2 regions of the Micromonospora sp. NPDC051924 genome follow, and region 1 is predicted to be linked to the other one. Evidence: riboswitches for the same ligand, from Rfam matches in the RefSeq annotation. Region 1 holds a riboswitch; the other holds the start of a gene.
What was found. A riboswitch is a leader RNA that binds a small molecule or an ion and turns the genes downstream of it on or off. The one in region 1 is predicted to bind ZMP and ZTP.
Positions count from the first base shown of each region.

Region 2: another riboswitch for ZMP and ZTP. It lies ahead of ACZ6S5_RS23950 (glycine hydroxymethyltransferase); the one in region 1 lies ahead of ACZ6S5_RS17700 (bifunctional 5,10-methylenetetrahydrofolate dehydrogenase/5,10-methenyltetrahydrofolate cyclohydrolase).

Region 1 is NZ_JBVJJA010000020.1:35,318-49,690, forward strand. It holds gene gcvP (aminomethyl-transferring glycine dehydrogenase) at 1-553, shown strand, start outside; gene ACZ6S5_RS17635 (DUF5999 family protein) at 679-879, opposite strand; gene ACZ6S5_RS17640 (chorismate-binding protein) at 1,003-2,199, shown strand; gene ACZ6S5_RS17645 (AraC-like ligand-binding domain-containing protein) at 2,260-3,228, shown strand; gene pip (prolyl aminopeptidase) at 3,235-4,182, opposite strand; gene ACZ6S5_RS17655 (MarR family winged helix-turn-helix transcriptional regulator) at 4,234-4,737, shown strand; gene def (peptide deformylase) at 4,788-5,297, shown strand; gene ACZ6S5_RS17665 (GNAT family N-acetyltransferase) at 5,473-6,246, opposite strand; gene ACZ6S5_RS17670 (winged helix-turn-helix transcriptional regulator) at 6,271-6,633, opposite strand; gene ACZ6S5_RS17675 (malonic semialdehyde reductase) at 6,730-7,329, shown strand; gene ACZ6S5_RS17680 (sulfite exporter TauE/SafE family protein) at 7,340-8,113, opposite strand; gene ACZ6S5_RS17685 (endonuclease/exonuclease/phosphatase family protein) at 8,300-9,079, shown strand; gene ACZ6S5_RS17690 (hypothetical protein) at 9,225-10,223, shown strand; gene ACZ6S5_RS17695 (alpha/beta hydrolase) at 10,198-11,226, shown strand; gene ACZ6S5_RS17700 (bifunctional 5,10-methylenetetrahydrofolate dehydrogenase/5,10-methenyltetrahydrofolate cyclohydrolase) at 11,233-12,111, opposite strand; ZMP/ZTP riboswitch at 12,125-12,208, opposite strand; gene ACZ6S5_RS17705 (hypothetical protein) at 12,206-13,231, opposite strand; gene ACZ6S5_RS17710 (acyltransferase family protein) at 13,356-14,373, shown strand, end outside.
Region 2 is NZ_JBVJJA010000033.1:10,925-25,297, forward strand. It holds gene ACZ6S5_RS23935 (aminotransferase-like domain-containing protein) at 1-610, shown strand, start outside; gene ACZ6S5_RS23940 (hypothetical protein) at 622-873, shown strand; gene araB (ribulokinase) at 915-2,561, shown strand; gene ACZ6S5_RS23950 (glycine hydroxymethyltransferase) at 2,718-4,136, opposite strand; ZMP/ZTP riboswitch at 4,155-4,244, opposite strand; gene ACZ6S5_RS23955 (hemerythrin domain-containing protein) at 4,322-4,822, opposite strand; gene ACZ6S5_RS23960 (S8 family peptidase) at 4,935-6,419, opposite strand; gene ACZ6S5_RS23965 (NAD(P)H-hydrate dehydratase) at 6,568-7,431, opposite strand; gene ACZ6S5_RS23970 (histidine phosphatase family protein) at 7,415-8,146, opposite strand; gene ACZ6S5_RS23975 (hypothetical protein) at 8,290-8,520, shown strand; gene ACZ6S5_RS23980 (hypothetical protein) at 8,683-9,012, shown strand; gene ACZ6S5_RS23985 (DNA polymerase domain-containing protein) at 9,057-10,031, shown strand; gene ACZ6S5_RS23990 (Lrp/AsnC family transcriptional regulator) at 10,033-10,539, opposite strand; gene pdhA (pyruvate dehydrogenase (acetyl-transferring) E1 component subunit alpha) at 10,612-11,817, shown strand; gene ACZ6S5_RS24000 (alpha-ketoacid dehydrogenase subunit beta) at 11,817-12,821, shown strand; gene ACZ6S5_RS24005 (dihydrolipoamide acetyltransferase family protein) at 12,818-14,248, shown strand; gene ACZ6S5_RS24010 (right-handed parallel beta-helix repeat-containing protein) at 14,350-14,373, shown strand, end outside.

The DNA.
Region 1 (14,373 bases):
GGCCCGGGCGACCGGGGTGGCGGTGCTGGCGGCGAACTACGTGGCGGCGCGGCTGCGGCAGCACTTCCCGGTGCTGTACGCCGGCAACAAGGGCCTGGTGGCGCACGAGTGCATCCTGGACCTGCGGCCGCTGACCAAGGCGACCGGGGTGAGCGTCGACGACGTGGCCAAGCGGCTGATCGACTACGGCTTCCACGCGCCGACGATGTCGTTCCCGGTGGCGGGGACGCTGATGGTGGAGCCGACGGAGAGCGAGGACCTGGCCGAGCTGGACCGGTTCTGCGACGCGATGATCGCCATCCGGGCGGAGATCGACAGGGTGGGCTCGGGGGAGTGGCCGGGCGGCGACAACCCCCTGGCGAACGCCCCGCACACCGCGGCGATGGTGTCGGGCGACGAGTGGCCGCACGCGTATCCGCGGTCGGTGGGGGCGTACCCGGCCGGGGTGGACCGGGCGGGGAAGTACTGGCCGCCGGTGCGGCGGATCGACGGCGCGTACGGCGACCGGAACCTGGTCTGCTCGTGCCCCGCGCCGGAGGCGTTCGAGAACTGAAGGTGGCGGGTGCCGGGGCGGTTGTCGGGCCGCCCCGGCGCGTCGTCGACCTGGGAAGAGTGCCCCCGCCGGTGGGGACCGGCCTGGGTCGACGACGCACGCTGCGGTTACGCAGCGTGGTGAAATCAGGCGACGAGGGCGTGTCGGGCGGGGCCGCGGTGCGGGGCGATGCTGCTGCCGTCGGGGAGTAGTTCTCCGGTGTCCTCGAAAACGATCACACCGTTGCAGAGCAGGCTCCACCCCTGCTCACGAAAGCAGGCGATGACACGGGCGGCTTCTCGGTCCGTCGCCTCAGCGGAGGGGCAGGTGGGTAGGTGCTGGCACATCGGGTTCTCCGGACTGTGGGGGCACTGTGTCATGGTTCACATGACCAGTGACGCACAGTACCAAGCGAAACCGCGCGTCATCGAGCAAGGTTGCGGCTTGTTCACCCAGAATCGGCTGAACGGATGAGCAAGAACGGACCAGACGGCGTGGAAGCGCTCCCAATGAGATTCATCGACATCCCCGCGGCACCCGCCGAATGCCGGGACCGACTCACCGAACGGGCCCGCCTGCAGTGGTGGCCCGCCGACGGCGGCGACCCGGCCGCCCTCGCCGAGGAGTTCCTGGCCGAGCACGGCATCGACCTGCGGGACGTGTCCCGACCCGCCGGCCACGATCGCGACGGCGTGTGCGGCGCCGCCGTGTATCTGTCCGCCGCCGCCGGCGCGCGCACCGCCGGCGGGTCACCCGGCGCGGCCAGCCCGGTGCCGGCCCTGCCCGACCTGGTGGTCGTCGTCTACGGCCACGCCGACCGGCCGGCCACGCCACCCGCCGACCCCGTTGCGGGCGGGTGGTGGCTGGGGGACTGGCGGGACAGCTGGACGCCCCGCGCGCACGCCGACGCCGTGGAGGCGGTCCGCGCCGCCATCGGCCGCGGCGACGTCTACCAGGTCAACCTGGTCGGCCACGCCGCCGCCCCGTACACGGGGGACCCGCTGCCCGCCCTGGCCCGCCTGGCCGCCCTGCCCGGCGCCCGCTACGGCGGCACCCTCGCCGGGCTCGGCTGGGCGATCGGCTGCGCCTCCCCGGAAACCCTGATCGCCCTCGAGGACGGCCGCCTGGTCACCCGGCCGATCAAGGGCACCCGGCCGGCCACCGGGACCGGACGGCGCGAGCTGCTCGCCTCCGCCAAGGAACGCGCCGAGCACGTGATGATCGTGGACCTGGAACGCAACGACCTGGCCCGGGTGGCCCGCACCGGCTCCGTGCGGGTCGACGACCTGTTCGCCGTACGCCGGTGGTGTGACCTGTGGCAGGCGGAGTCGACGGTGTCCGCGGCGCCCGCCGACGGGCTGGGCCTGGCGGCGCTGCTGCGCGCGGTCTGCCCGGGCGGCTCGGTGACCGGCGCGCCGAAGCTGGCCGCGCTGGCGCGGATCGCCGCGCTGGAGCCGGTCGGCCGGGGCGCCAGCATGGGCGCGCTGGGTTGGGTCGGCCCGGGTCGGCTCGACCTGGGCCTGACCATCCGCACCGCGGCGGCCGACGCCGAGCGGCTGCACCTGTGGGCCGGTGGCGGCATCACCTGGGGCAGTGACCCGGCCGCCGAGGTCGCCGAGGCCGCCGCCAAGGCCGCCCCGGTGCGCGCCCTGCTCGCCGCCGGCTGAACGCGAGGCTTCTGCCACAATCGGCGTGATCATGGACGGGTTGGAGGTGGCAGGGGACCGATGCTGGTCAACCACATGGTGGACACCACGCTGCTGCCCCCGTCCGACCGGTTCGCGTTCTGGCACCAGCTCGTGGCGCAGGAGACCGCGCCCGCGCACATCAGCAGCGCCCACCTGGACGACTTCGTCGCGTACGCCCGCGCCATCGAGCTGGGCCGGGTGCGGCTGACCGCCCTGCGCTACCCGTCGCTGAACTCCACCCGCCCGGCCCGGCTGATCCGCCGCACCGAGGCCGACCTCTACCAGCTGGCGCTGCCCGTCACCGGGCGCAGCGCGCTGAGCCAGGACCGCCGGGAGGCGCAGATGAGCGCCTCGGAGTTCACCTTCCTGGACACCTCCCGGCCGCACGTGGCCACCCACACCACGGTCGGGCCCGGCCTGGCCGCCACCATCACCGTGCAGATCCCGCACCGGGAACTGCCGTTGCCCCCGGACCGGGTCCGCCGGGTGCTGGCCGCCCGGATCCCCACCGACCGGGGCATGGGCATCCTGCTGGCCCAGTACGTGCGGCGCATCGCCACCTGTCCCGAGCAGTACGACCCGGGCGACGCGGGGATGCTCGGCGCGGTGGTGGTCGACCTGATCGCCGCCACCCTCGCCCAGCACCTCGACGCCGAGACGGCCCTGCCGCCGGAGGTACGCCGGCGCGCGCTGCGCGAGCGGGTCAGCGCCTTCGTCGACCTGCACCTGGCGGATCGCGCCCTGACCCCGCAGGCGGTCGCCGCCGCCCACCACGTCTCGCTGCGCACGCTGCACCGGCTCTTCGCCGACGAGTCGGCCAGCGTCACGGCGCTGATCCGGTCCCGGCGGCTGGAGCGCTGCCGCCGGGACCTGCGCGACCCGCTGCTGGCCGACGAGCCGGTGCAGATTGTCGCGGCCCGCTGGGGCTTCCCCGACAAGGCCCACTTCAGCCGCGCGTTCCGGGCCGCCTACGGATGTTCGCCCGGGGCCTGGCGGGCCGGGCGGTGAGCCGGGTCAGGCGCGGGCGAAGGCGTCCAGGGCGGCGACCACCCGCTCGCCGACCCCGTGGCCGCTGCCGTGGCCGCCGGACTCGACGATCTCCAGGCGGGCGTCCGGCCAGTCCCGGGTGAGCTGCCAGGCGATGTCCGGCGGCCCGCTGACGTCGAGGCGGCCCTGCACCAGCACGCCGGGGATGCCGGCGAGCTTGCCGGCGTCGCGCAGCAGCTGCCCGTCCGGCATGAACCCGAGGTTGCTCCAGTAGTGGGTGACGATCCGGACGAGGGCCGCCCGGAACACGGGGTCGGCGTAGCGGGGGCTGGGCTTGAACCCGCCGGCGAGGGAGACGTGCACGTCCTCCCAGACGCACCAGTCGATCTCGGCCTGTTCCCGCACGCGCGGGTCCGGGTCGTTGACCAGCCGGGCGTACGCGGTGGGCAGGTCGCCGTCCCGGTCGGCCTCGGGCACGCCGTCGCGGAACCGGGCCCACTCCTGCGGGAAGACCCGCCCCATGTCCCGGGTCACCCAGTCGATCTCGCGGCGGGTGTTGGCGACCACGCTGAACAGCACCAGCGCGGTGACCCGGTCCGGGTGCCGCTGGGCGTACGCGAGTGACAGCGAGGAGCCCCAGGAGGCGCCGCAGAGCAGCCACCGGTCGATGCCCAGGTGCTCGCGCAGCCGTTCCATGTCGGCCAGCAGGTGCGCGGTGGTGTTCACCGACAGGTCCACCGCCGGGTCGCTGGCGTGCGGGGTGCTGCGGCCACAGCCCCGCTGGTCGAACAGGACGATCCGGTAGGCGGCCGGGTCGAACAGCCGCCGCCAGGACGGGGTGGCGCCGGAGCCGGGGCCGCCGTGCACCACCAGGGCGGGCCGGCCGTCCGGGTTGCCGCAGGTCTCCCAGTGGATCCGCTGGCCGTCGCCGACGTCGAGCAGGCCCTGCGCGTACGGCTCGATCGGTGGATACATTCCGGTCCCCTCCCACACACCAGATACAACAGCGCTGTTACATTAGCGGACGTGACCGCCACCCCCGACCGTGAGGCCCTGGGCACCCTGCTGCGCCACGTCCTGGAACTGCTCGACGGCGACGTCGCCGCCGTCTACGCCGACCTCGACCTGGCCGACTACCGGCCCCGCTTCTCGCCCCTGGTCCGGGTGCTGCTCGCCGGCGGGCCGCTGGCCATCCGCGACCTCGCCGCCCGGGTCGGCGTCACCCACTCCGCAGCCAGCCAGACCGTCGCCCAGATGAGCCGCGCCGGCCTGGTCACCCTCAGTCCCGGCGCCGACGCCCGGCAACGCATCGTCACCCTCACCGACCGGGCCCACGCGCTGCGACCGATCGTCGAGGCCGAGTGGGCGGCCACCACCACCGCCATGCGCCGGCTCGACGCCGAGCTGCCCGTGCCCCTGGCCGACGAGCTGTACGCGGTCCTCGCGGCGCTGCGCCGCCGCCCGCTGCGCGACCGGATCGCCGACACCGGCCTGGCCCCGGGACGGGCGACGGGAACCCCGGCCGGCTGACCGGCGGGTGCGCGCACCGGCGAGGGTAACGGCCGGTTAGCCTTCCGGGCATGACTATGCGCCCGATCCGGATCATCGGCGACCCCGTGCTGCGCACTCCTTGCGAGCCGGTGACCAGCTTCGACGCCGAACTGCGCGCGCTCGTGCAGGACCTGATGGACACGCTGCTGGGCGCGCCCGGCCGGGCCGGGGTGGCCGCGCCGCAGATCGGGGTGAACGCGCAGGTGTTCGTCTACGACGCCGACGGGCACCGGGGCCACCTGATCAACCCGACGCTGGAGCTGTCCGACGAACTGCAGGACGACGACGAGGGCTGCCTGTCCATCCCGGGGCTGTACTTCCCGACCGCCCGGGCGATGCAGGCCACCGCGCACGGCGTCGACCAGCACGGCGAGCCGCTGACCATCGCCGGCCGGGGTTTCCTGGCCCGCGCCCTGCAGCACGAGACCGATCACCTGCACGGCCGCCTCTACGTCGACACGCTGCGCGGGGAGACCCGCCGCCGGGCGCTGCGGGAGATCCGCGCCGGCCGGTTCCACTCGCCCAGCCGCGGTCTCTGACGCACGCCGGGGTGACCGGACGCGCCGGCCACCCCCGCCCATGATCACCGCGTCGCCGCGCAGCGTCACCTTGTAGTCGATGTCGCCGGTGCCGTCCTTGACCCGGGACTGCGCACCCGGCACCTGCACCAGCCTGATCTTGGTGTCGGCGGGGAGTCGACGATGTCGGTGCCCGTCACCGGCGGCGGTGCAGCCCGCACTCGATGAAGTCGGCGACCCGGGTGAAGCCGAGCCGCTCGTAGAGGCGTACGGCGGCGGTGTTGTCGGCCCGGACGTTGAGCGTCACGTGGTCGACGGTGTCGCGCAGCCGGGCGCAGAGCGCGGCCACCGCGGCGGCGGCCAACCCCCGACCCCGGGCCCCCGGGTGGGTGGTGACGTTGCCCAGGGCGGCCACCCGCCAGGTGGGCGACCAGACGTGCACCCCGGCGACGGCCACCAGGTCGCCGTCGGCGCGGATGCCCACGTACTGGCCGGTGTCGAGCATTCGCGGGTCGAACCAGTTCCCCGGGTACGCGGCGGCGTAGAGCGCGTGCAGCGCCGGCAGGTCGGCGCGGTCGAGCACCTGCCCGGCGGGGGTGACCCGGGCCAGCCGGTCGGGGTCGGTCAACGCCATCCGGTGGTGTGGCGCGGCGTCGGCCAGCTCGTACCAGCGGGCGACGGTGGCGTCCAGGCCGGGGGACAGGTGCGCCCACAGCCGGGCGGGCAGCACCGGGGCCGCCTCGGTCAGCAGCGCGGCCAGGTCGTCGGTGCGTTCCGGCGGGGCGAACGCCAGCAGGGTCGGCAGCTCGACGCCGTGGTAGAGCAGGGCCACCTGGTCCTCGCGGCGGTACCAGGAGGTGTACGGCCAGAAGAAGTCGTCCAGGTCACCGAGCTGGTAGGCGTGCAGCACCGGGTCCCGGCCCAGCAGCTCGGCCAGGACGGCCCGGTCGTGTTCGGCGCGTACGGGCACCTGAAGATGATCACACAGCGGTGCTCAGCAACCGCCGGCGCGTCCCGGCTGGTCGGGCAGGTTCTCGTGCGCCCAGCGGCCGAGCGCGTCCAGGGCCGGCAGCAGGGCGGCGCCGCGCTCGGTGAGCTCGTAGCTCACCCCGACCGGCGGGCCCTCCCGCACGGTGCGCGAGACCAGGCCCACGCGGCACAGCTCGCCGAGCCGGTCGGACAGCACCGACTCGCTGATCCCGGGCAGCGCCCGGCCCAGCTCGGCGAAGCCGGCCGGCCCGGTGGCGAGGGTGCCCAGCAGCACCCCGTTCCAACGCTTGCCGAGGAAGGCGAAGGCGCGGGCCAGCCCCTGGTCGCACATGCGGGGCTCGCCGCCCACCTCCGGCCTGACTGTCACCCCACCAGGATACGCGCTACCCTCATCCCGGAAGGCACTACTAAAAAGCTAGCCCCTCCCGATGTCGGAGGAGCGAGCCTGGAGCAAGGAGCCGATATGAGCGATTTCATCAGCCTGCATCCCGAGGCGCAGGCCCAGCTGTTCACCGACGCCCGCACCGCGAACACCTTCACCGACGAGCCGGTCAGCGACGAGCAGCTGCGCGCCATCTTCGAACTGGCCAAGTACCCGCCGACGGCCGCCAACACGCAGCCGCTGCGGGTGCTGTTCGTCCGGCCCGGGCAGGCCCGCGAGCGGCTGCTGACCCACATGAGCGAGGGCAACCAGGCCAAGACCGCGTCCGCGCCCGTCGTCGCCGTCCTCGCCGCGGACACCGACTTCCACGAGTTCATCCCGCGGGTCTTCCCGATCCGCCCGGAGATGCGCGACAGCTTCGCCGCCGACGCCGTCGCCCGGGAGGGGATGGCCCGGTTCAACGCCACCCTGCAGATCGGCTACTGGCTGCTGGCCGTCCGCGCCGCCGGCCTGGCCGCCGGCCCGATGGGCGGCTTCGACGCCGACGGCCTCGACAAGGAGTTCTTCGCCGACACCAGCTGGAAGTCCCTGCTCGTGGTCAACATCGGCAAGCCCGGCCCGGACGCCTGGTTCCCCCGGCTGCCCCGCCTGGACTACGACGACGTCGTCCGGCACGCCTGACCCGGCCGGGTCAGGCCGCCATCCACTGGTCGTAGCCCAGCTTGCCCACCAGGGCCAGCACCACGACCAGCAGCACCACCCGCACGAAGCCGGAGCCGCGCCGCAGCGCCATCCGCGCGCCCAGCGCGGCTCCGGCGACGTTGCACACCGCCATCGCCGCGCCCAGCAGCCACCACACGTGCCCGGTCGCCGCGAACACCACCAGCGCACCCAGGTTCGTGCCCGCGTTGACCACCTTCGCCATCGCCGAGGCATGCACGAAGTCCGCCCCCACCAGCGTGGTGAACGCCAACACCAGGAACGTGCCGGTGCCCGGGCCGATCAGCCCGTCGTACAGGGCGATGCCCAGACCGGCCACCGCGACGACCGCCACCGCCCGCGCCGGCGTCCGCCGCTCCGGCAGGGACAGCACACCCAGCCGCGGCCGAGTCAACACGAACACCGCCACCGACAGCAGCACCACCAGCACCACCGGCCGGTACGCGCCCGCCGGCACCGCCCCCGCCAACGCCGCGCCCACCCCGGCCGTCAGCACCGCCAGACCCGCCGACGGACCCGCCACCGCCCAGTCCAGCTTCGTGCGCCGGGCGTACGTCAGCGCCGCCGTCGACGTGCCGAAGATCGCGGCCAGCTTGTTCGTGCCCAACGCCGTGGCCACCGGCACCCCCGGCGCGGCCACCAACAGCGCCGGCAACAGCAACAGCCCACCACCACCGACCACGGCGTCCACCCAGCCCGCCATGGCCGCCGCGGTCAACAGGGTGGTCAGCGAGACAGGATCCACGGGCGGCCATTCTTCCCACCACCACCGCCCCGACGAGACCGCCTGTGGCCAGGCTCACCGCCGCTCAGCGCCCCCGGCGCCGCCGCAACCACAGGCCCGCCGAGGCCACCGCCACGAAAACCAGCACCGAACAGACCAACGCCTTGAGCACCCGGCAAGCCTGCCATGCGGACGTAGGGTGTGCAGGTGCGCCTGGCCACCTTCAACCTGCTGCACGGCCGCTCCCTCACCGACGGGCTCGTCGACCCCGACCGGCTCGCCGCCGCCGTCGCCGCGCTCGACGCCGACGTGCTGGCCCTGCAGGAGGTCGACCGGGACCAGTCGCGCAGCGGAAACCTCGACCTCACCGCCATCGCCGCCCGCGCCCTCGGCGCCCCCGAACACCGCTTCGCCGCCGCCGTCGTCGGCACCCCCGGCGAACAGTTCCGCCCGCTCACCCACGACGACGACGGGCACGGCGAACCCCTCTACGGCGTCGGCCTGGTCAGCCGCTATCCGGTCCGCTCCTGGCAGGTCATCCGCCTGCGCCCGGCCCCCGTCCGATCCCCGATCTACGTGCCCGGCCCCGGCGGGGGACTGGTGCTGCTGCGCGACGAACCCCGCGTCGTGCTCGCCGCCGTGCTGGACACCCCGCACGGCCCGCTGACCGTCGCCGCCACCCACCTGTCGTTCGTGCCCGGCTGGAACATCCTGCAGCTACGCCGCGTGGTCCGCGCCCTGCGCGCGCTGCCCGCCCCCCGCATCCTGCTCGGCGACCTGAACCTGCCCGCCGGCCCCGCCAGGCTGCTGTCCCGCTGGACGCCCCTGGGCCGCCGCCCCACCTACCCGGCCGGGCAACCCCGGGTCCAGCTCGACCACGTCCTCGCCGACCGGCAGGGCCTCGACCGGCTACCCCCCGTCACCGCCGTCGACACCCCACTGTCGGTCATCTCCGACCACCGGCCGCTGGTCGTCAACCTCGGCTGAGCATTCTTCAGCGCACTCCCAGCCGCCCCCCGGGCGCCGCACAGCCGCGCGGATCAGAATCAGCCTCGCCGTGCCCCGGTCGGGCGTTCCCCACCGGCCGCAGCGGCGCCCGTGATAACGATGGTGCGACGACGGGAGGCACGAGGTGTCGCTCACCGGCATACCGCTGCTCGCCCTGGCCACCACCGCCACCATCACCGCCGCGTGCGCCACCGCACACGGCTGGCGCCGGGTACGCCGGGCCCGGCTGCTGCTGCGCCCCACCGCCGTCCTGCTCACCGAACTGCTCGTGCTGCTCACCGTCGGCCTGGCCGTCAACCGGCACGAGCAGTTCTACACCTCCTGGCACGACCTGCTGCCCGCCGGCGGGAACACCACCACCGGCCACGACGACCGGCCCGGACAGCTCGACCGCTGGCTCACCCACCGGGCCCCCGGCCCCGACACCCCGATCACCTTCGACTGGCGCCCCACCGGCTGGCAGAACTGGCACCTGAACACCCCACCCACCGTGGCGGTGCCCGCCGGCTACCTGCGCCACCCCGGCTGGCGGTACCCGGCCGTCCTGGTCGTCGGCGACGACGACCGGTGGACCCCCGCCGAAGAAGCCGACGCCACCCGCGCCGCCGCCACCGCCGGCCCCGCCGTACTCGTGTTCACCCGACCCGCCGCCACCGTCGACCCCGGCGTCCTCGCCGGCGCCGTACCCCTGAGCCTCACCCGCGACCTGCGCGTCACCGGCCACACCTGGGCCCTGGTCGCCACCACCCGGCGGCGGGCCCTCGCCGACGCGGTCGTGCACACCGCGCCCGACCGCTACCCGGCCCTGGCCCTGGTCGACGACGCCACCCTCCGCACCCCGCCCACCCTCGGACCCGCCGCCCTCGCCGGCCTACCCACCGGGGAAGCCCTCGCCGTCACCGCCCCCACGGCCACCGCCAGCAACCCCGTCCGCCTCGCCGCCGGCCCCGACCGGGGCCTGCCCGCCGCCCTGCGGTGGGCCTGCCAGCAGACCCCGGCCCCCCTGGCGGCCCCCGCCCCGCTGATCCCACCCCCGCAGCGGTCCCGGCACCCGCACCCCCACCCACCGGCCATCCCACCCTCGACGGCAGGCGCCCGTGTCACCCGACAGCCTTCCCGCTGAACTCACCGCGGTCGCGCTCGCCGTCACCGCCGCCGTGCTCCTCGCCGCCACCTGGGACACCCGGCACGGCTGGCGGCGGCACACCGTCCGCGCCGCCGCCGGACTGCTCTGCCTCACCACCGCCGCCGCGGTCGCACTGACCTGGGTCAACCGGCAGAGCGCCACCTACACCACCTGGGCCGACCTGTTCGGCCGGCCCGACGCCGCCACCGCCACCACCGCCGCCGACGGACACCACGGCGGCCGGGTCGTCACCGTCACCGTCCCCGGCACCGCCAGCGGCCTCAACCTGCCCATGTACGTCTACCTGCCGGCCGCCTACGACACCCACCCCCAGCAGCGGTTCCCCGTCATCGAGGCGCTGCACGGCTACCCCGGCTCACCCGCCGGCTGGCTGCAACTGCTCGACGCCCCCGGCCACCTCGACCGGGAGATCGCCGCCGGCCGGATGGCCCCCACCGTCGTGCTGTTCCCGTACCAGACACCCAACACCATGATCGACACCGAATGCGTCAACCTCACCCACGGCCCGCAGAGCGAAACGTTCCTCACCGTCGACGTGCCCGCCTGGGCCAGCAGCCACCTGCGGCTGCGCGCCGACCGCAACGCCTGGGGCCTGACCGGCCTGTCCGCCGGCGGCTACTGCGCCACCAACCTGCTGCTGCGCCACCCCGACCGGTACGCCGCCGCCGCCAGCCTCTCCGGCTACGCCGAACCCGGCCTCACCATCGGCGACGGCACCGAACACACCCTCAACAACGACATCTGGCGGCTGCAGCACCTGCCCCGCCCCGCCGTCGCCCTCTACCTGTCCTGCGGCCGCGCCGACCGCAACGCGCTACGCGACACCCGCGCCCTCAGCCGACTCGCCCGCCCGCCCATCTCCCTCACCACCAGCTACGTCGACGGGGGCGGCCACAACCCGTCCACCTGGCGGGCCGTCGAGGCACCCGCCTTCGACTGGCTCTCCACCTGGCTGGGCCGCCCCGTCACCACCGGGTAACCGCGCTCAGCCCAACCCGACCGCCCGCTGCGCCGCCCGCACCGCATTGCGGAACAACATCGCCACCGTCGTCGGACCGACCCCACCGACCCGCGGCGTGATCGCCCCCGCCACCTCGGCACACCGCTCGTCCACGTCCGGCAGCAACCGCCGCCCCTCGTACCGCACCCCACCGCCGACCACCACCGCGCCCGGCCGCACGTGCTCCGGCTGCACGATCCCCGGCACCCCCGCCGCCGCCACCAGGATCTCCGCCCGCCGGGTGTACCGCGGCCAGTCCGCCACCCCGGTGTGCACCACCGTCACCGCCGCGTTCGCCGTCGGCCGCTTCTGCGCCAGCAACATCGCCAACGGCCGGCCCAGCGTCGCACCCCGACCGAGGATCACCACCCCCCGGCCGGCCACCGGCACCCCGTGGAACGCCAACAACGCCTCGATCCCCGCCGGCGTGCAGGGCAGGGGACCGGGCAGCCCCAACGCCAACCGGCCCATGTTCACCGGGTGCATGCCGTCGACGTCCTTGTCCGGGTCCAGCACCGCCAGGGCCCGGTCATAGTCCAGATGCCCGGGAATCGGATACTGCACCAGCACCCCGTGCACACCCTTGTCGGCGTTGAAATCCTCCAGCACCGCGTGCAGGTCCGCCTGCGACGCCGACGCCGGCAGGTGCACGTGCGGCGAGTCGAACCCCAGCTCCGCCGCCTGCCGCTGCTTGATCCGGATGTACCCGGCGCTCGCGTCGTCGTCACCCACCAGCACCGTCGCCAACGCCGGCGTCACCCCCGCCGCGCGCAGCGCCGTCACCTGATCAGCGACCTCCGCCAGCACCTGCTGCGCCACCGGACCGCCGGGCAGCAACCGAGCCGTCGTACCCGAAGAAGACATGCCACACCTCGCCCGCGGAGGCCCAGGCGGTCGACCTCCACGACGAAGCTCCCCGATGGTTGCTGCCATCCCCGTGCCGCCAGTCGCGTCCGCCTCAGCCTGCCACACCACGCGCCGCGATCGCATCCGCCACCGCCTGCCACCCCGGCAGCGCCGCCAACAGGGCATCCGCCCGGCGCCGCCGATCCGCCGCCGACGCCACCCCCAGATCCGCCACCACCGCCTCGAACGCCGGCCGCAACACCCGCTCCCGATCGGGGGCGTCCGCCGCCAGGATCGCGTGACACCGCGCGTACGTCACCACGATCCAGAACATCGCCTCCCGGTGCGCGCCCGCCCCGACCAGCTCCGCCGCGCCGTCCACCACCACCGGCCGGCCCGCCGCCGTGACGTCCGCACTGAACGGAAACCGGGTACGCGCCACCCGCGCCGTCTCGTCGAACGTCACCGCCAGCCCGGCCAGATGCTCCCGCACCCGCTCCGGACCCACCCCACCGCCGTCCAACGTCGCCAGCAACCCCGGATACCGGTCGGCCATCCCGTACCCGGCCAGCACCTCCCGGGCCCGCACGTACCGCCGCCGCACCGTCGGATCCCGCACCCCCGCCACCACCGGCAACAACGCCAGCACCGACGTCGGAAACACCCACCCCAGCACCTGCTCGTGCAGCGGCGCGTCCCCGTCCAACCGGCTCAACCCCGCCTCGATCCGCCGGCGCACCCCCGCACAACGCCGCCGCACCCACACCGGATCCGCGTACCCCGCCGACACCCGCTCCCGGATCGCCGCCAGCCGCCCCGTCGGATCCACGATCAGCGTGTCGGTACGGAAGAACGGCGCGAACACCCACGACCCGAGCACGTCCCACGGCCCACCCAGCTCCTCCCAGGTGACCGCACTGACCTCCAACAACACCCCCCGATGCCGGAACTTGCCCACCTTCCCGCCCGGGCCGTCCCGCACCAGCAGCACATCCACGTCCGACGACGCCGGCAGCACCGCATCGTCCGGCACCCCCACCGTCGACCCGCTGAAGAACGCCCCCCGTACCCCCGAATCCCGCCCGGCCCGCTCCCGCACCCAGTCCACCGCCACCGCCCGCGCGTCACCCACCCGCATCCGGAAAACGACTCCCTTCCCGTCGGACAAAGCCCCACCGAACGCCCGCCGCCTCTGCGAACATGAAGCCCCGACCCGCACCAGCAGCCCCACACCGCGCCACACGCACGAACAGGAGCGGGGCATGGACCGCGTGCGTCAGCTCGCCACCCGGACGCCGGCCGGCCGAGAACGGTACATCGACCTGCTCCGGGCGGCCGCCATCATCCTCGTGGTCTACGGCCACTGGACCGACACCGTCCTCGCCTACGACCGCGCCGGTCACGTCACCGGCTACTCGGCAACCCCCGAACTGCGGTGGGCACACCCACTGACCTGGCTCTTCCAGGTCATCCCCGTCTTCTTCCTCGTGGGCGGCTTCGCCAACGCCGCCTCGCTCACCCGCACCCGGGCCCGCGGCGGCACCGCCACCGACTGGCTGCTGGACCGCAGCGCCCGGCTGATCCGCCCGACCACCGTACTCGTCGCCACCCTGCTCGCCGGCAGCCTGCTGGCCCGGCTGCTCGGCAGCGACCCCACCGAGACCAGGACAGCGGTCGCGTTCGCCACCATCCCACTGTGGTTCCTCTGCGCCTACATCGCCGTCGTCGGCCTCACCCCCTGGATGTACGCGCTACACCGCCACCTCGGACTCCTCGTACCCCTGCTGCTGGTGGCGCTGGTCGCCGCCGGCGACCTCGGCCGCCTGCACGGCCACGGACCACTGTCCGCAGGCAACTTCCTCTTCGGCTGGCTGGCCATCCACCAGATCGGCTTCGCCTGGTACGACACGACCGCCACCACCGACAGCGAACGACGCGGCCTCCTCACCCGACGGCTACCGATCGGCCGGCCACTCGCGGCCACCCTGACAACCGTGGGTCTCGCCGCCCTGCTCCTGCTCACCGTCGTCGGCCCGTACCCGGTCAGCATGCTCACCACCCCCGGCGAGCGGCAACTGGACAACTCCTCACCGCCGAGCCTCGCGCTGCTCGCCCTGGCAACCCTCCAACTCGGCATCATCCTGCTCCTGTACCAGCCCGCGCAGCGATGGCTACGCCGCCGCAGACCCTGGCGCGCGGTCATCGCAGTGAACGCCGTCGTCCTGACCATCTTCCTCTGGCACATCAGCGCCGTGCTGCCCCTGACCGCCGCGCTCAACG
Region 2 (14,373 bases), on a different contig from region 1:
GCGGTTGCCCACCCTCAAGGCGCTGGACACCCGGCGCCGGGTGGTCTACCTGGGCTCGTTCGCCAAGACCGTGCTGCCCGGCGCCCGGGTCGGGTACGTGGTCGCCGACCAGCGGGTGGCCGGTTCGGACGGGACGGCCGGGCCGCTCGCCGACCAGCTCGCCAAGATCAAGAGCATGGTCACCGTGAACACCTCGCCGATCGCGCAGGCGGTGATCGGCGGGGCGCTGCTGGCGCACGACTGCTCGCTGGTGGCGGCGAATGTCCGGGAGCGGGCCGCGTACGCCCGCAACCTGCGGCACCTGGTGGACGGCCTGGCGCGCCGCTTCCCGGCCGGCGGTCCGGTGCGCTGGAACGTCCCGGCCGGCGGCTTCTTCGTGGTGGTGACCGTGCCGTTCGAGGTGGACGACGGGTTGCTGCACCGTTCCGCCCGCGAGTACGGGGTGCTCTGGACCCCGATGGCCCACTTCTACGACGACGGCGCGCCGGTGAACGCGCTGCGGCTGTCGGTCAGCGCGGTCACGCCGGACCGGATCGACCTCGGGCTGGACCGGCTCGCCGCGTTGATCACCGACGAGCTGGCCGCCATCCGGCCGATGGTCCGTCCGTAGATAATGGACCGATGGTTGCCTGGGAGTACGCGTTGCTGGTCCGCCGCTATCAGGGGCAGGGCCGCAACTTCCACGTCTCGTTCGTCTGGTACGCCCCGGACGGGTCGCGCACCGACGTGACCGCGTACGGCGACACGGCCATCGCGCACCTCAACCGGGTCGGCCGCGAGGGCTGGGAGCTCGTTTCCGCCGCCGAGGACGTGAACAACGTGCAGGGCAGCACCGAGGTGCACCGCTACCACCTGAAGCGGCCCCTGCGCTGACCGACTAGCCTGGCCCCCCGGCGGTGGGGGAGGGAGCCACGGTGGGTCGGTACGTCGTCGGGTTGGACTTCGGGACGCTCTCCGGGCGGGCCGTCGTGGTGGACGTGGCCACCGGTGCGGAGCTGGGCAGCGCGGTCCACGAGTACCCGAGCGGGGTGCTCACCGAGTGGCTGCCGGACGGGTCGCCGCTGCCACCCGACTGGGCCTTGCAGGACCCGGCCGACCACCGCGAGGTGCTGCGCCGCGCGGTGCCCGCCGCCGTCCGCGCCGCCGGGATCGAGCCGGCCGACGTGGTCGGCATCGGCCTCGACGCGACCTCGTGCACGCTGCTGCCCACCCGCGCCGACGGCACCCCGCTCGCGGAGCTGACCGTGCTGCGCGCGCGGCCGCACGCCTGGCCGAAGCTCTGGAAGCACCACGCCGCGCAGCGGCAGGCCGGCCGGATCACCTCGCTGGCCGCCGCCCGGGGCGACTCCTGGCTGCCCCGCTACGGGGGCCGGGTGTCCGCCGAGTGGCAGCTCGCCAAGGTGCTCCAGGTGCTGGAGGAGGACCCGGAGGTCTTCCACCGGGCCGAGCGGTGGATCGAGACCGCCGACTGGCTGGTCTGGCAGCTCTGCGGACGGGTGACCCGCAACGCCTCCGCCGCCGGCTTCAAGGGCCTGCGCCAGGACGGGCGGTACCCGGGCCCGGAGTTCCTCGCCGCGCTCCACCCCGAGCTGCCCGCGCTGCTGCCGAAGATCGACGGGCCGGTGCTGCCGCCCGGCACCCGGGCGGGTGGTCTCACCCCTCGGGCGGCCCGGTGGACCGGACTGCCGGAGGGCGTCGCGGTGGCCGTCGGCGGCATCGACGCCCACGTCACCGCGGCGGCGGCCGGCGCGGTCGCGCCGGGCCGGATGCTCGCCGTGCTCGGCACCTCCACCTGCCTGATCATGAATGCGGACGCCTGCCGGGAGGTCCCCGGCGTCTGCGGTGTCGTCGAGGACGGGGTGACCGCCGGCCGCTGGGGCTACGAGGCCGGACAGAGCGGGGTCGGGGACATCTTCGCCTGGTACCTGGACCGCGCCCTGTCCGCCGGGTACGTCGAGCAGGCCCGGCGGCGCGGCGTGCCGGTGCCCGAGCTGCTGGACGCCCTCGCCGCCGACCAGCCGGTGGGCGGGCACGGGCTGCTCGCGCTGGACTGGCACAGCGGCAACCGCTCGGTGCTGATGGACCACGAGCTGAGCGGGGTGCTGGTCGGGCTGACCCTGGCCACCCGGCCGGAAGAGATCTGGCGGGCCCTGCTCGAGGCGACCGCGTTCGGCGCCCGCACGGTCGTCGAGGCGTTCGAATCCGCCGGGGTACGCGTCGACGAGCTGACCGCCGCCGGTGGGCTGACCGCCAACCGGCTGCTGCTGCGTATCTACGCCGACGTGCTGCGCCGCCCGCTGCACGTGGTCGACGCCGCGCACCCGGCCGCCCTGGGCTCGGCGATCCACGCGGCAGCGGCCGCCGGGGCGTACCCCGACGTGGAGACGGCCTCGGCGGCGATGGCCGCGCCGCGCCGCGAGACCTGGTACCCGGATCCGGCCCGCGCCGCCGCCTACGACGAGCTGTACGCCGAGTACCGTGCCCTGCACGACCACTTCGGCCGCGGCGGCACCGAGGTCCTGCACCGCCTCCGCGCGCTCCGCCGCCGCGCCACGTCCTGACCGCCGCCGTCCGCCCACGGCCGGTGCCCACCTCGTCTGCGTCATCAAGTTTGCAGATGGAGAGAACCTGTTCCTGTCCTCCGGCGAGCACGCGCAGGGGCGAAAGCAGGCGCCCCGCGCCGGCCGGTGGGCCGGGCGGGGCGCCGGGAGAGGTTGTCAGCCGAGGTCGACGGCGGAGTAGAGGGGGAAGCCGGCCAACAGCTCGCTGGCCTGCTTGTTCACCTTGTCGGCCAGGGCTGGGTCGAGCACGTACTTCGCCTTGGACTCGCCTGGGGTGGTCTGGCTGAGCACGGTGTGGATCAGCTCGGCCGTGGTGTCCATCTCGGCGGTGCCCAGGCCCCGGGTGGTCAGCGCCGGGGTGCCGATCCGGATGCCGGAGGTGTACCAGGCGCCGTTCGGGTCCTGCGGCACCGCGTTGCGGTTGGTCACGATGCCCGAGTCGAGCAGCGCCTGTTCGGCCTGCCGGCCGGTCAGGCCGTACCCGGAGACGTCGATCAGCACCAGGTGGTTGTCGGTGCCGCCGGTGACCAGCTTCGCGCCCCGGCGCAGCAGCCCCTCGGCGAGCGCCTGGGCGTTGGCGACGATGCGCTGCGCGTAGTCGGCGAAGTCGGGGCGGCGCGCCTCGGCCAGGGCCACCGCCTTGGCGGCCATCACATGCGGCAGCGGGCCGCCGAGCACCATCGGGCAGCCCCGGTCGACCTGGTCGGCCAGCTCCGGGCCGCAGAGCACGAGGCCGCCGCGCGGGCCGCGCAGCGACTTGTGGGTGGTGGTGGTGACGATGTGCGCGTGCGGCACCGGGTCGAAGTCGCCGGTGAAGACCTTGCCCGCGACCAGGCCGGCGAAGTGCGCCATGTCGACCATGAAGGTGGCGCCGACCGAGTCGGCGATCTCCCGCATGATCCGGAAGTTGACCTTACGGGGGTACGCCGAGTAGCCGGCGACCAGGATCAGCGGCTTGAACTCGCGGGCCGCCTCGGCGACCTTGTCGTAGTCGATCAGGCCGGTGGCCGGGTCGGTGCCGTAGCTGCGCTGGTCGAACATCTTGCCGGAGATGTTCGGGCGGAAGCCGTGGGTGAGGTGGCCGCCGGCGTCCAGCGACATGCCCAGCATCCGCTGGTTGCCCAGCTCGCGGCGGAGCGCGAACCAGTCTGCCTCGGTGAGCTCGTTGACCTGCCGTACCTGGGCCTTCTTCAGGGCCGGCGACTCGATCCGGTCGGCCAGGACCGCCCAGAAGGCGACCAGGTTGGCGTCGATGCCCGAGTGCGGCTGCACGTACGCGTGGGCGGCGCCGAACAGCTCCTTCGCGTGCTCGGCGGCGAGCGCCTCGACGGTGTCGACGTTCTGGCAGCCGGCGTAGAACCGGCGGCCGACGGTGCCCTCCGCGTACTTGTCGCTGAACCAGTTGCCCATGGCCAGCAGGGTCGCGGGGGAGGCGTAGTTCTCGCTGGCGATGAGCTTGAGCGACTCGCGCTGGTCGGCCAGCTCCTGCCCGATGGCGTCCGCCACCCGCGGCTCGACGGCGCGGATCACCTCCAGCGCGCTGCGGAAGGCGGTGGACTCGGCGTTCGGCGACATGCGACCTCCTGATGACGTGCGGAAGGCCCAGGCGCTCGGCGTGCGTCCTTGCGACGGGACCGCTTCCCGATGGTGCTCCATCCCCACGCGCCAGTCACGGCCCGCGCCGATCCTACCGGGTACATCCCGGCGGGCGACACGTGACGGGCCCGACCGCGCAGGTCGGGCCCGTCAGGGGGTGGAGGTCAGGCGGTGGCGGCGTCGCGGGCGCTCCTGCGCGCCTTCGGGTCCTCGGGGCTGCGCGGGGCGTCGGGGCGCAGGGCGATCATCCGCTCGCCGATCTCCTGGAGCTGGTTACGGCCGAGCGCCTCGCGGACCTTCGGGAACCACTCCTGCTCCTCCTCCTCGACGTGATGCTCGACGTTCTCGATCAGCACCGTGGTCTTGGCGACGAACCGCTCGTCGGTGGCGTCCAGGCCGGCGAGTTCGGCGCAGAGCAGGTCCGCCACGTGGTGCTCCTCGTACGACTCGAGGATGTCGTCCTCCAGGTCGGGCAGGAGCCGGCGGATCTCCGGGTACATCACCTCGTTCTCGAGGTACGTGTGCACGGTGAGGGCGGCCAGGATCTCGTTCACCAGTTCCTGCCGGCGGGCGGCCGGGCCGTCCTCCGCCTTCTCGAACTCGCGGAACAGGCGGCGCATCTCCTTGTGGTCCTCTTTGAGCAGGACGATCGCGTCGGTGGACACCGGCACCTCCTCGTACGGGCTGTCGACGGTGATCCACTACCCGAGCGATGAGCGGCGAAACGGATGGGGCCCGGCGACGTGTCGCCGGGCCCCACCAGGGTTTCGCTACCGCCTACCTCACCACGTTGTACGCGTCGACCATGCCGGCGCCGTAGAACGAGTTACGCGCGCCGCCGGAGCAGGTCGCGTCGTACGCGTGCGGGCCCGACGAGATCAGCGGCACCGGGTTGTAGACGCCCTCCGGGCAGGACTGCGCCACCGACGTACCCTCCAGGAACGCCGCCAGCGCGCCCGGGGTCAGCCCGGGGTGCGCGGACAGCGCCAGCGCCGCGACGCCGGTGGCGTGCGGGCCAGACATCGAGGTGCCCTGCTTGTAACCCCACCCGTTGGTCTTGGTGGCGGTGTTGAAGGTCGTCGACAGGATGGCGTCGGTGAGGGTCGAGCGCACACCCTGGGTCCGGTACCGGGTGTCGCCACCCGGCGCCGTCACGTCCACCACGCCCAGACCGTACGAGGAGTAGTAGCTCTTCGCGCCGGTCGGCCCGACCGCGGAGACGGTCACCACGCCCGGAGCCTCCGCAGGGAGGTCCATGCAGGCGCTGGTCAGGTTCTCGCGCGCCTCCGGCGTCCCGTCGTCCGGGCTGCCGTAGTCGGAGATCTTGTGGGCCAGGTCGTAGTTGGAGTTGCCCGCGGACGCCACGTTGAGCACGCCCTTGGACTGCGAGAAGCGGATGGCCCGCTGCACGGCCTGCCACACCGGACGCTGGCGCGCGTCGTTGCGGCAGTTCAGCTCCCACGGGTCGATGTAGTAGCTGTTGTTGGTCAGCTGCATCCCGTGGGTGGCGGCCCACATGAACCCGCAGACCGCAGCCTCCGGGTAGATGTAGCCGTCGTCGTTGACCACCTTGACGGCGGCGACCTTGACGCCCGGCGCGATGCCGGTCACGCCGACGCCGTTGACGGCGGCGGCGATGGTGCCGGCCACGTGGGTGCCGTGGTCGCTGGTGGTCGGGTTCCACGCCGCCTCGGTGGTGTCGACGACACCGCCCAGGCAGGAGGTGCTCTTGTCCTTGGCGATCTGGGTCGCCAGGTCCGGGTGGCTGCTGGAGATACCGCTGTCCAGCACGCCGACGACGACGTTCGAGCTGCCGGTGGTCACCGCGTGGGCCTGCGGCAGGCGGATCATGTTCATGTCCCACTGCTGCCCGTAGAGCGGCTCCATGGCCGGGTCGCCGGTGGCGTTGGCGACGTCGGCCGCGGAGACCTCCACGGTCTCGCCCTCGTCGAGGGCGGTGCCCAGGCCGGTGGTGGCGGCGACCGACTCGACGCCCGCGCCCGCCACCTGGGTGGCGAATTCCGGGTTGGTCGAGCGGACGACGAGCACACCGATCTGGTCGTAGGTGGCCACGACGGTGCCGTTGGCGGCCGCCACGCGGGCGGCGGCCTGGCTGGTGTTGGCGCCCTGCGGGGCGAGGACCAGATACGAGGTGTCCGGTCCGGCGGCCGCCGCCGGAGCCAGCCCGCCGGTGAGGGCGAGGCCGACGCCGAGCGTCAGGGCGGACGCGGCGGCCAGTGTCTTGCGACGGAGGTTCTTCACACAGACTCCCAGGGGGCCGATCCGGCCGTGCCCCACTCCCTGGTGGGAAGCGGGCCGGCGGAAGACGAGCAGGTTGCTCACCTTCGATGGACCAGCGTAGGGAGGCCAATGTGGTGTTACACACATCCGAACGGACGAACAACAACCGTCAGACGGTGGCCAACGTGTATGGGATCTCGTCCAGCAGCTCACGGGCGAGGAAGCCGATCCGGCCGTACCGGGGGACCAGGCGTTGTCCGCTCACCGCGTGCGCGAACGCGGCCCAGCACGCGGCCTGCGCCGGCTCGGCGCCCCGGGACAGCAGGCCGGCGAGGAGTCCGGCGCGGACGTCGCCGCTGCCGGAGGTGCCGAGCCCGGCGTCGCCGCTCTCCTCCCGCCAGCACCGCCCGGCCGAGGTGGCGATGTGGCCGTAGAGGGAGACCACCGCGTCGTACCGGCGGGCCAGCTCGACCGCCTCCGCGTCCAGGTCGTCGCCCGGTTCGCGGTCGAGCAGGTGCCGGGCCTCGGTGAGGTTCGGCGTGAGCACCACCCTGCGGCCCGAGCCGACCAGCAGGTCCGGCTCGTGGCTGAGCGCGCCGAGCGCGTACGCGTCGAGCACCAGTGAGGCCTGGGGGCCGGCCGCGTCGAGCACCAGGTGCAGCAGGCCCCGGGTGGCGTCGATGTCCTTGAGGCCGGGGCCGACCGCCACCACGTCCGCCTCGGCCACCAGGCCGTCGAGCAGGTCGCGCGGGTCGCCCCGCACCGCGCCGTCGTCCGTCTCGGGCAGGCCGACCACCAGCGCCTCCGGCACCTGGATGCTCAGCGCGGCGGCGGTGGACTCGGCGGCGGCCAGTTGCAGCACGCCGGCGCCGGCGCGCAGCGCGGCCACCCCGGCGAGCAGCACCGCCCCGGGGGTGAACCGGGACCCGCCGACCACCAGCACCGTCCCGCGGGCCTCCTTGCCGCCGGTCGGCACGGGCAGCGCCCAGTCGCGCAGCAGTGCGGGGGTGATGACCTCAGACCGGCTCGGCATGGACCTCGTCCTCCCGGGTCGGGCGCGCGCCCTGCCGGTGCAGGTGGGCGACGTCATTGAACAGGTCCGGCGTCAACCGGCCGGCGTCGTCGGCGGACCAGCCGGTGACCGAGCAGTTGGCGATGACCTGCTGGCGGGTGAGCCCCATCAACTCCTCTTCGGTCAGCCCCTCCACCAGGTAGCGGAGCAGGAAGACCAGCGCGTCGTGGCCGAACAGCAGCACCCGCCGTCCGGCGTGGTCGCGGCGCAGGTCGCCGAGGAGGGCGCGCAGCCGCAGTGCCACATCGGTCCAGGACTCGCCGCCGGGCGGCCGGTAGTAGAACTTGCCCAGCCGGGCCCGGCGTTCCGCCTCGGCCGGGTAGCGGCCCCGCACCCCGTGGGGGGTGAGCCCGTCGAGGATGCCCAGCTCCCGGTCGCGCAACCGCTCGTCCCGGCTGACCGGCACGTCGGTGCCGGCCAGGGCCAGCTCGGCGGTCTGCACCGCGCGCAGGTACGGCGACACCACCGCGACGTCCGGGCGGCGCTGCTCCGGCAGCCCGGCCAGCCACCGGCCCGTCGCCCGGGCCTGCTCCTCGCCGGTGGACGAGAGCGGCACGTCGGCGTCCCGGTGGGTGAGGTCGATCAGTTCGGCGCCCGACGCCTCCGCGGCGGTCGCCGCGACGTTCGCCGTGCTCTCCCCGTGCCGGACGATCCAGAGCGCTGCCAGTTCCGCCATGCGGCCTCCCCTACCCGGGGCCCGCCGCAGGTAACCGTGCCGGTCGGGGGCCACCGGACGCGGGACGGGGGCGTGAACCGGCCCCGGACGGGTAAGCGCGGGGCTCCGGAAGTCGACGCAGGGGGAGGTGCGCCGTGGCGACCATGGTCCGAGAGCCGATGAGCCCGGTGAAGGACAAGAACTACGACCTGATCCACGCCGTGCAGATGTCACTCCAGCACATCTGGCAAATGGAGACGTACATCGCGGACGCGGAGGATCGGGGCGACACCGAGCTGGCGACCTGGTTCCGCAAGATCCAGGAGAACAATCGCAAGGCCGGCGACCAGGGCAAGAAGTTGCTGATGAGCCGGCTCCAGAAGGAGAACGGCTGACCCGTACGCGACGGGCCGGACGGGCGGAGCGCGCCCGTCCGGCCGCCGCGCGCCCGTCGGTGGTGACCGTCCGACGGGCGCCGGACTGCGTCCGGTGGCATCGACCGGGCAGAATGTCGTCCGGCGTACCGGGGCGGGCCCGGTGCGCGGGGAGGGCGGCACATGTCGACGGTCATCAAGGGGCTGCGGGAAGCCCTGGTGCTCTTCGTGATCGCGGTGGTCGTGATCGGCGTCGCGGTGGGCGTCTGGGTCGCGGTCAGCGGCGGCGAGTTCACCCACCGGCTCGGCGTGGCGTTCATGCTGGTCGGCGCGCTGCTGGGGATGACCGGTGATCTGACGTTGAGCCGGATCGGCATGCTGCCGGCCCGGTCGACCTTCGGCCTAGCCCCGGAGCGGGAGGGCGCAGGCGGCGGCCGAGTGCTCACCGGTGTCGGCATCTTCCTCTTCGTCTCCGTGCCGCTGATCGCCGTCGGGGTCCTGCTCATCGCCTGACGACATCCCCGCGTGGCGCGCCGCCGCGTCGTACGGTGTGAGGCGTGGCGACCACGGCGGCGGAGGAGATCCGGGTGGGGGAGCGGGTGGTCCGCGTCTCCAGCCCGGACAAGCCGTACTTCCCGGAGCGCGGGCTGACCAAGCTGGACGTGGTCAGCTACTTCCTGTCGGTCGGCGACGGCATCCTGCGCGCCCTGCGGGACCGTCCGACCATGCTGGAGCGCTGGCCGCGCGGGGTGTTCGAGGGCGCGAAGATCGCCACCCGGCAGAGCAACAAGGGCGACGCGTTCTACCAGAAGCGGCTGCCGGCGGGCGCGCCCGACTGGGTGCGCACCGCGCACATCACCTTCCCCAGCGGCCGGACTGCCGACGAGGTCGCGCCGTCCGAGCTGGCCGTGGTGGCCTGGGCGGCCAACCTGGGCACCCTGCGGTTCCACCCGTGGCCGGTGTCCAAGGACGACGTCGAGCACCCCGACCAGCTCCGGATCGACCTCGACCCGATGCCCGGGGTGGACTTCGGCCAGGTGGTGCCGGTCGCCCACGAGGTACGGGCGTTCCTCGACGAGTTGGGCCTGGTCGGTCACCCGAAGACCACCGGCGGCCGGGGCATCCACGTCTACCTGTCCATCGAGCCCCGGTGGAGCTTCGGCGACTGCCGGCGGGCGGTGCTGGCCCTGGGCCGTGAGATGCAGCGCCGGCTGCCCGATCTGGTCACCACCACCTGGTGGCGGGAGCAGCGGGACCGGCCGGTCTTCGTCGACTACAACCAGATGGCCCGCGACCACACCATGACCTCGGCGTACTCCATCCGGCCCACCCCGCGGGCGCTGGTGTCCGCGCCGCTGGACTGGGCGGAGCTGGACGACGCGCGGCCGGAGGACTTCGACGTGGTGAGCATGCCGGCCCGGTTCGCCGAGCGGGGTGACCCGCACGCCGGCCTGGACGGGCGGCGTTTCTCTCTCGAACCGCTGCTGGAGCTGGCCGATCGGGAGGGCCTGGAGTCCCCGCCGGAGCGCTGAGTCACGGCCAGGGGCTCTGCGTCCCGTCGAACTCCCCGAAGACCAGCCAGGTCCGGGTCGACAGCACCCCGGCGATGCTCTGCACCCGGTCGAGCACCACGTCCCGCAGGGTGGCGTTGTCCGGCGCGCGGACCAGGGCCAGCACGTCGTGCTCGCCGCTGAGCAGCGCCGCGTGCTCGATGTAGCGCACCTGGGCCAGCTCCGCCGACACCTCTCGCCAGGTGTTCTGCTCGATGGTCAGCGCGATGTACGCCGACGTGCCCAGCCCGGCGGGCTCCGGGGCGACCCGCGCCTGGAACCCGGTGACCACCCCGTCGCGGACCAGCCGCTCCAGCCGGGCGTACGCGTTGGTGCGCGAGACGTGCACCCGTTCGGCGAGCGTACGGATCGAGAGCCGGCCGTCCCGGACCAGTTCGTGCAGGATCCGCCGGTCCACCTCGTCGAGCGGCCCGGCCGAACGTCCCGTTCCACCCGCCGTGCCCGGTGTGGTGCCGGTCTCCTGGCTCATCAAGGCCTCCTCCCAGCGCCATTCGTCCCGCGTTCATCCGCGACGTTGAGTCAATCATCCGACAGCAGGAGCATAGGGCCACCACACGTCCAGGAGGTCCCCGCCGTGACGACCACACCAGAGGCGGTCCGCAGGGCATCCCCCCGCACCCGCCGGCCGGCCACCCCGGCCGCCCCCGATCCGTCGGCCGGCCTGCTGCCGGCCACCGAGCCGGTCCGGCTGCTGAACCCGGACGGCACGCCGCTGCCCGCCCGGGACGACTACCCGGAGCCGTCGGTCGAGGCGCTGCGGGAGATGTACCGCCGGATGGTCGTCGGCCGCCGCTTCGACGTGCAGGCCACCGCGCTGACCAAGCAGGGCCGCCTCGCCGTCTACCCGTCCTCCCGAGGCCAGGAGGCGTGCCAGGTCGGCGCGGTCCTCGCCCTGCGGGACACCGACTGGGTCTTCCCGACCTACCGCGAGTCGATGGCGCTGACCTCCCGGGGCATCGACCCGGTCGAGGTGCTCACCCTGCTGCGGGGCGACTGGCACTGCGGCTACGACCCGGCCGCGACGCACACCGCGCCGCAGTGCACCCCGCTCGCCACCCAGTGCGTGCACGCCGCCGGCCTGGCCTACGGCGAGTCGTACCAGGGGCGGGACACCGTGGCGCTGGCCTTCATCGGCGACGGCGCCACCAGCGAGGGTGACTTCCACGAGGGGGTCAACTTCGCGGCCGTGTTCAAGGCCCCGGTCGTCTACTTCGTGCAGAACAACAAGTACGCCATCAGCGTCCCGCTCTCCCGGCAGACCGCCGCGCCGAGCCTGGCGTACAAGGGCGTCGGCTACGGCGTGCCCAGCGAGCAGGTGGACGGCAACGACCCGGTGGCCGTCCTGGCGGTGCTCACCCGCGCGGTCGAGCACGCCCGGTCCGGCAGGGGGCCGTTCCTGGTCGAGGCGCACACCTACCGGATGGAGCCGCACACCAACGCCGACGACCAGACCCGCTACCGGGACGCCGAGGAGGTCGAGGCGTGGCGGGACCGCGACCCGGTCGCCCGGCTGGAGGCGTACCTGCACGACCGCGGGGTGCTGGACGACGTTGCGGTCGCGGCGATCGCCGACGAGGCCGAGGCGTACGCCGCCGCGCTGCGCGACCAGATGAACGTCCAGCCGCAGGTCGACCCGCTCAGCCTGTTCGAGCACGTGTACGCGGAGCCGACCCCGCAGCTGGTCGAGCAGCGCGAGCAGGTCCGCGCCGAGCTGGCCGCCGCCCGGGACGAGGAGGGGGACGCCTGATGGCCACCATGACCATGGCGAAGGCGCTCAACGCGGCGCTCGCCGACGCGATGCTCGACGACGAGCGGGTGGTCGTCTTCGGCGAGGACGTCGGCCAGCTCGGCGGCGTCTTCCGGATCACCGACGGGCTCCAGGCCCGGTTCGGTGACAAGCGCTGCTTCGACACCCCGCTCGCCGAGGCCGGCATCGTCGGCTTCGCGGTCGGCCTGGCCATGTCCGGGCTGCGGCCGGTGGTCGAGATGCAGTTCGACGCGTTCGCGTACCCGGCGTTCGAGCAGATCGCCTCGCACGTGGCGAAGCTGCGCAACCGCACCCGGGGCGCGCTCAGCGTGCCGATCGTCATCCGGGTCCCGTACGCCGGTGGCATCGGCGGGGTGGAGCACCACTGCGACTCCTCCGAGGCGTACTACGCGCACACCCCCGGGCTGAAGGTGGTCACCCCGGCGACGGTCGAGGACGCGTACTCGCTGCTGCGCGAGGCGATCGACGACCCGGACCCGGTCGTGTTCATGGAGCCGAAGAAGCTCTACTTCTCCAGCGCCGAGGCGGAGCTGCCGGCCCGTACCGCGCCGTTCGGCAAGGCCGTCGTGCGCCGCGCCGGCACCGACGCCACCCTGGTCGCGTACGGCCCGGCCGTGCCGGTCGCGCTCGAGGCGGCCGAGGCGGCCCGCGAGGAGGGCTGGGACCTGGAGGTCGTGGACGTGCGCACCATCGTGCCGTTCGACGACGCCACGGTCGTCGCGTCGGTGCGCAGGACCGGCCGGTGCGTGGTGATCCAGGAGGCGCAGGGCTTCGCCGGGGTCGGCGCGGAGATCGCCGCCCGGGTGCAGGAGCGCTGCTTCCACGCCCTGCACGCCCCGGTGCTGCGGGTGTCCGGCCTGGACATCCCGTACCCGGCGCCGATGCTGGAGCACACCCACCTGCCCTCGGTGGACCGGGTGCTGGACACCGTCGCCCGGCTGCAGTGGGACGACCAGCCCGACACCCGGTGGGTGGCGGCATGACCACCGCCGTCGGAACCCGGGACTTCCTCCTGCCCGACCTCGGGGAGGGGCTGACCGAGGCGGAGATCGTCGAGTGGCGGGTCGCCGTCGGCGACGTGGTCAGCGTCGACCAGACCGTGGTCGAGGTGGAGACCGCCAAGGCCGTCGTCGACGTGCCCTGCCCGTACGCCGGACGGGTCGTCGCCCTGCACGGCGCGGCGGGTGAGGTCCGCCCGGTGGGCCAGCCGCTGATCACGATCGCGCCGCTCGACGGCGCGGGCGGGGACGACCCGCACGCCACCTACCGGGAGGAGGAGCGGGCCGGCTCCGGCAACGTGCTGATCGGGTACGGCACCGGGCACGGTGGCTCCGGCCGCCGCCGGCGGCCCCGGCTGGCGCTCGCGCCCGAGCCCGGCGCGGCGGCGGACGGCACGCCGGCGCAGCCGGTCCCGACCGGGGTGGACGCCTCGGCCGCTGCGGCGCCCGCCGGGGCGGAGGTCGCCGGCCGGACGGCGACGACCGGCCCTGGATCGCCGGCTCAGGGCGCGCCGGCCGGCGCCCCGCTGGTCATCTCGCCGATCGTCCGGCGACTGGCGCGGGAGCGCGGCCTGGACCTGGCGGACCTGACCGGCACCGGGCCCGGCGGCGTGATCCGCCGCGCGGACGTCGAGGCGGCGTCGGCCGCGCCGGCCGCGAAGCTCGCCGCCGTGCCGGAGACGTCCGAGCCGCACGTCGGGCTCGCGCCCACCGGTGACGGCGACGTGGTCATCCCGCTCACCGGCATCCGCAAGGCGATCGCCGACAAGCTCTCCCGCAGCCGGCGGGAGATCCCCGAGGTGACCATCTGGGTGGACGTGGACGCCACCGGGCTGCTGGAGACCCGCGCCGCGATCAACGCCGCCACCCCGGACGCGCCGGTCAGCATCCTGGCCCTGCTGGCCCGGATCTGCCTCAGCGGCCTACGGCGGTATCCGCAGCTGAACGCGCATGTGGACACCGAGGGGCAGCGCATCGTCCAGTCGGCCGGGGTGCACCTGGGCATCGCCGCGCAGACCGACCGGGGCCTGGTCGTCCCGGTGCTGCGCGACGCCCAGCGGCTGACCACCCGCGAGCTGGCCGCCGCCCTCGCGGAGACCACCGCGGCCGCCCGGGCCGGCGGCCTGCCCCCGGCCCGGCTGACCGGCGGCACCTTCACGTTGAACAACTACGGGGTGTTCGGCGTGGACGGCTCCACCCCGATCATCAACCACCCGGAGGCGGCGCTGCTCGGCGTCGGTCGGATCGTGGACAAGCCCTGGGTGGTCGACGGGCAGCTGGCGGTCCGCAAGGTCACCCAGCTCAGCCTCACCTTCGACCACCGGGTCTGCGACGGTGGGGTGGCCGGCGGGTTCCTGCGGCACGTGGCGGACTGCGTCGAGCAGCCCGCCCTGCTGGTGGCGAACGTCTGAGGCGCGCTCCCGGCCCCGGCCCCAGACCGGGGCCGGGGCCGTGTCGTTTCTTCTCCGCCCGACCGGGAAAGCGAGGCCGGTCGTCGACGGGGAGGAGACGGATGGGCTACCCGCACATGCCCTCC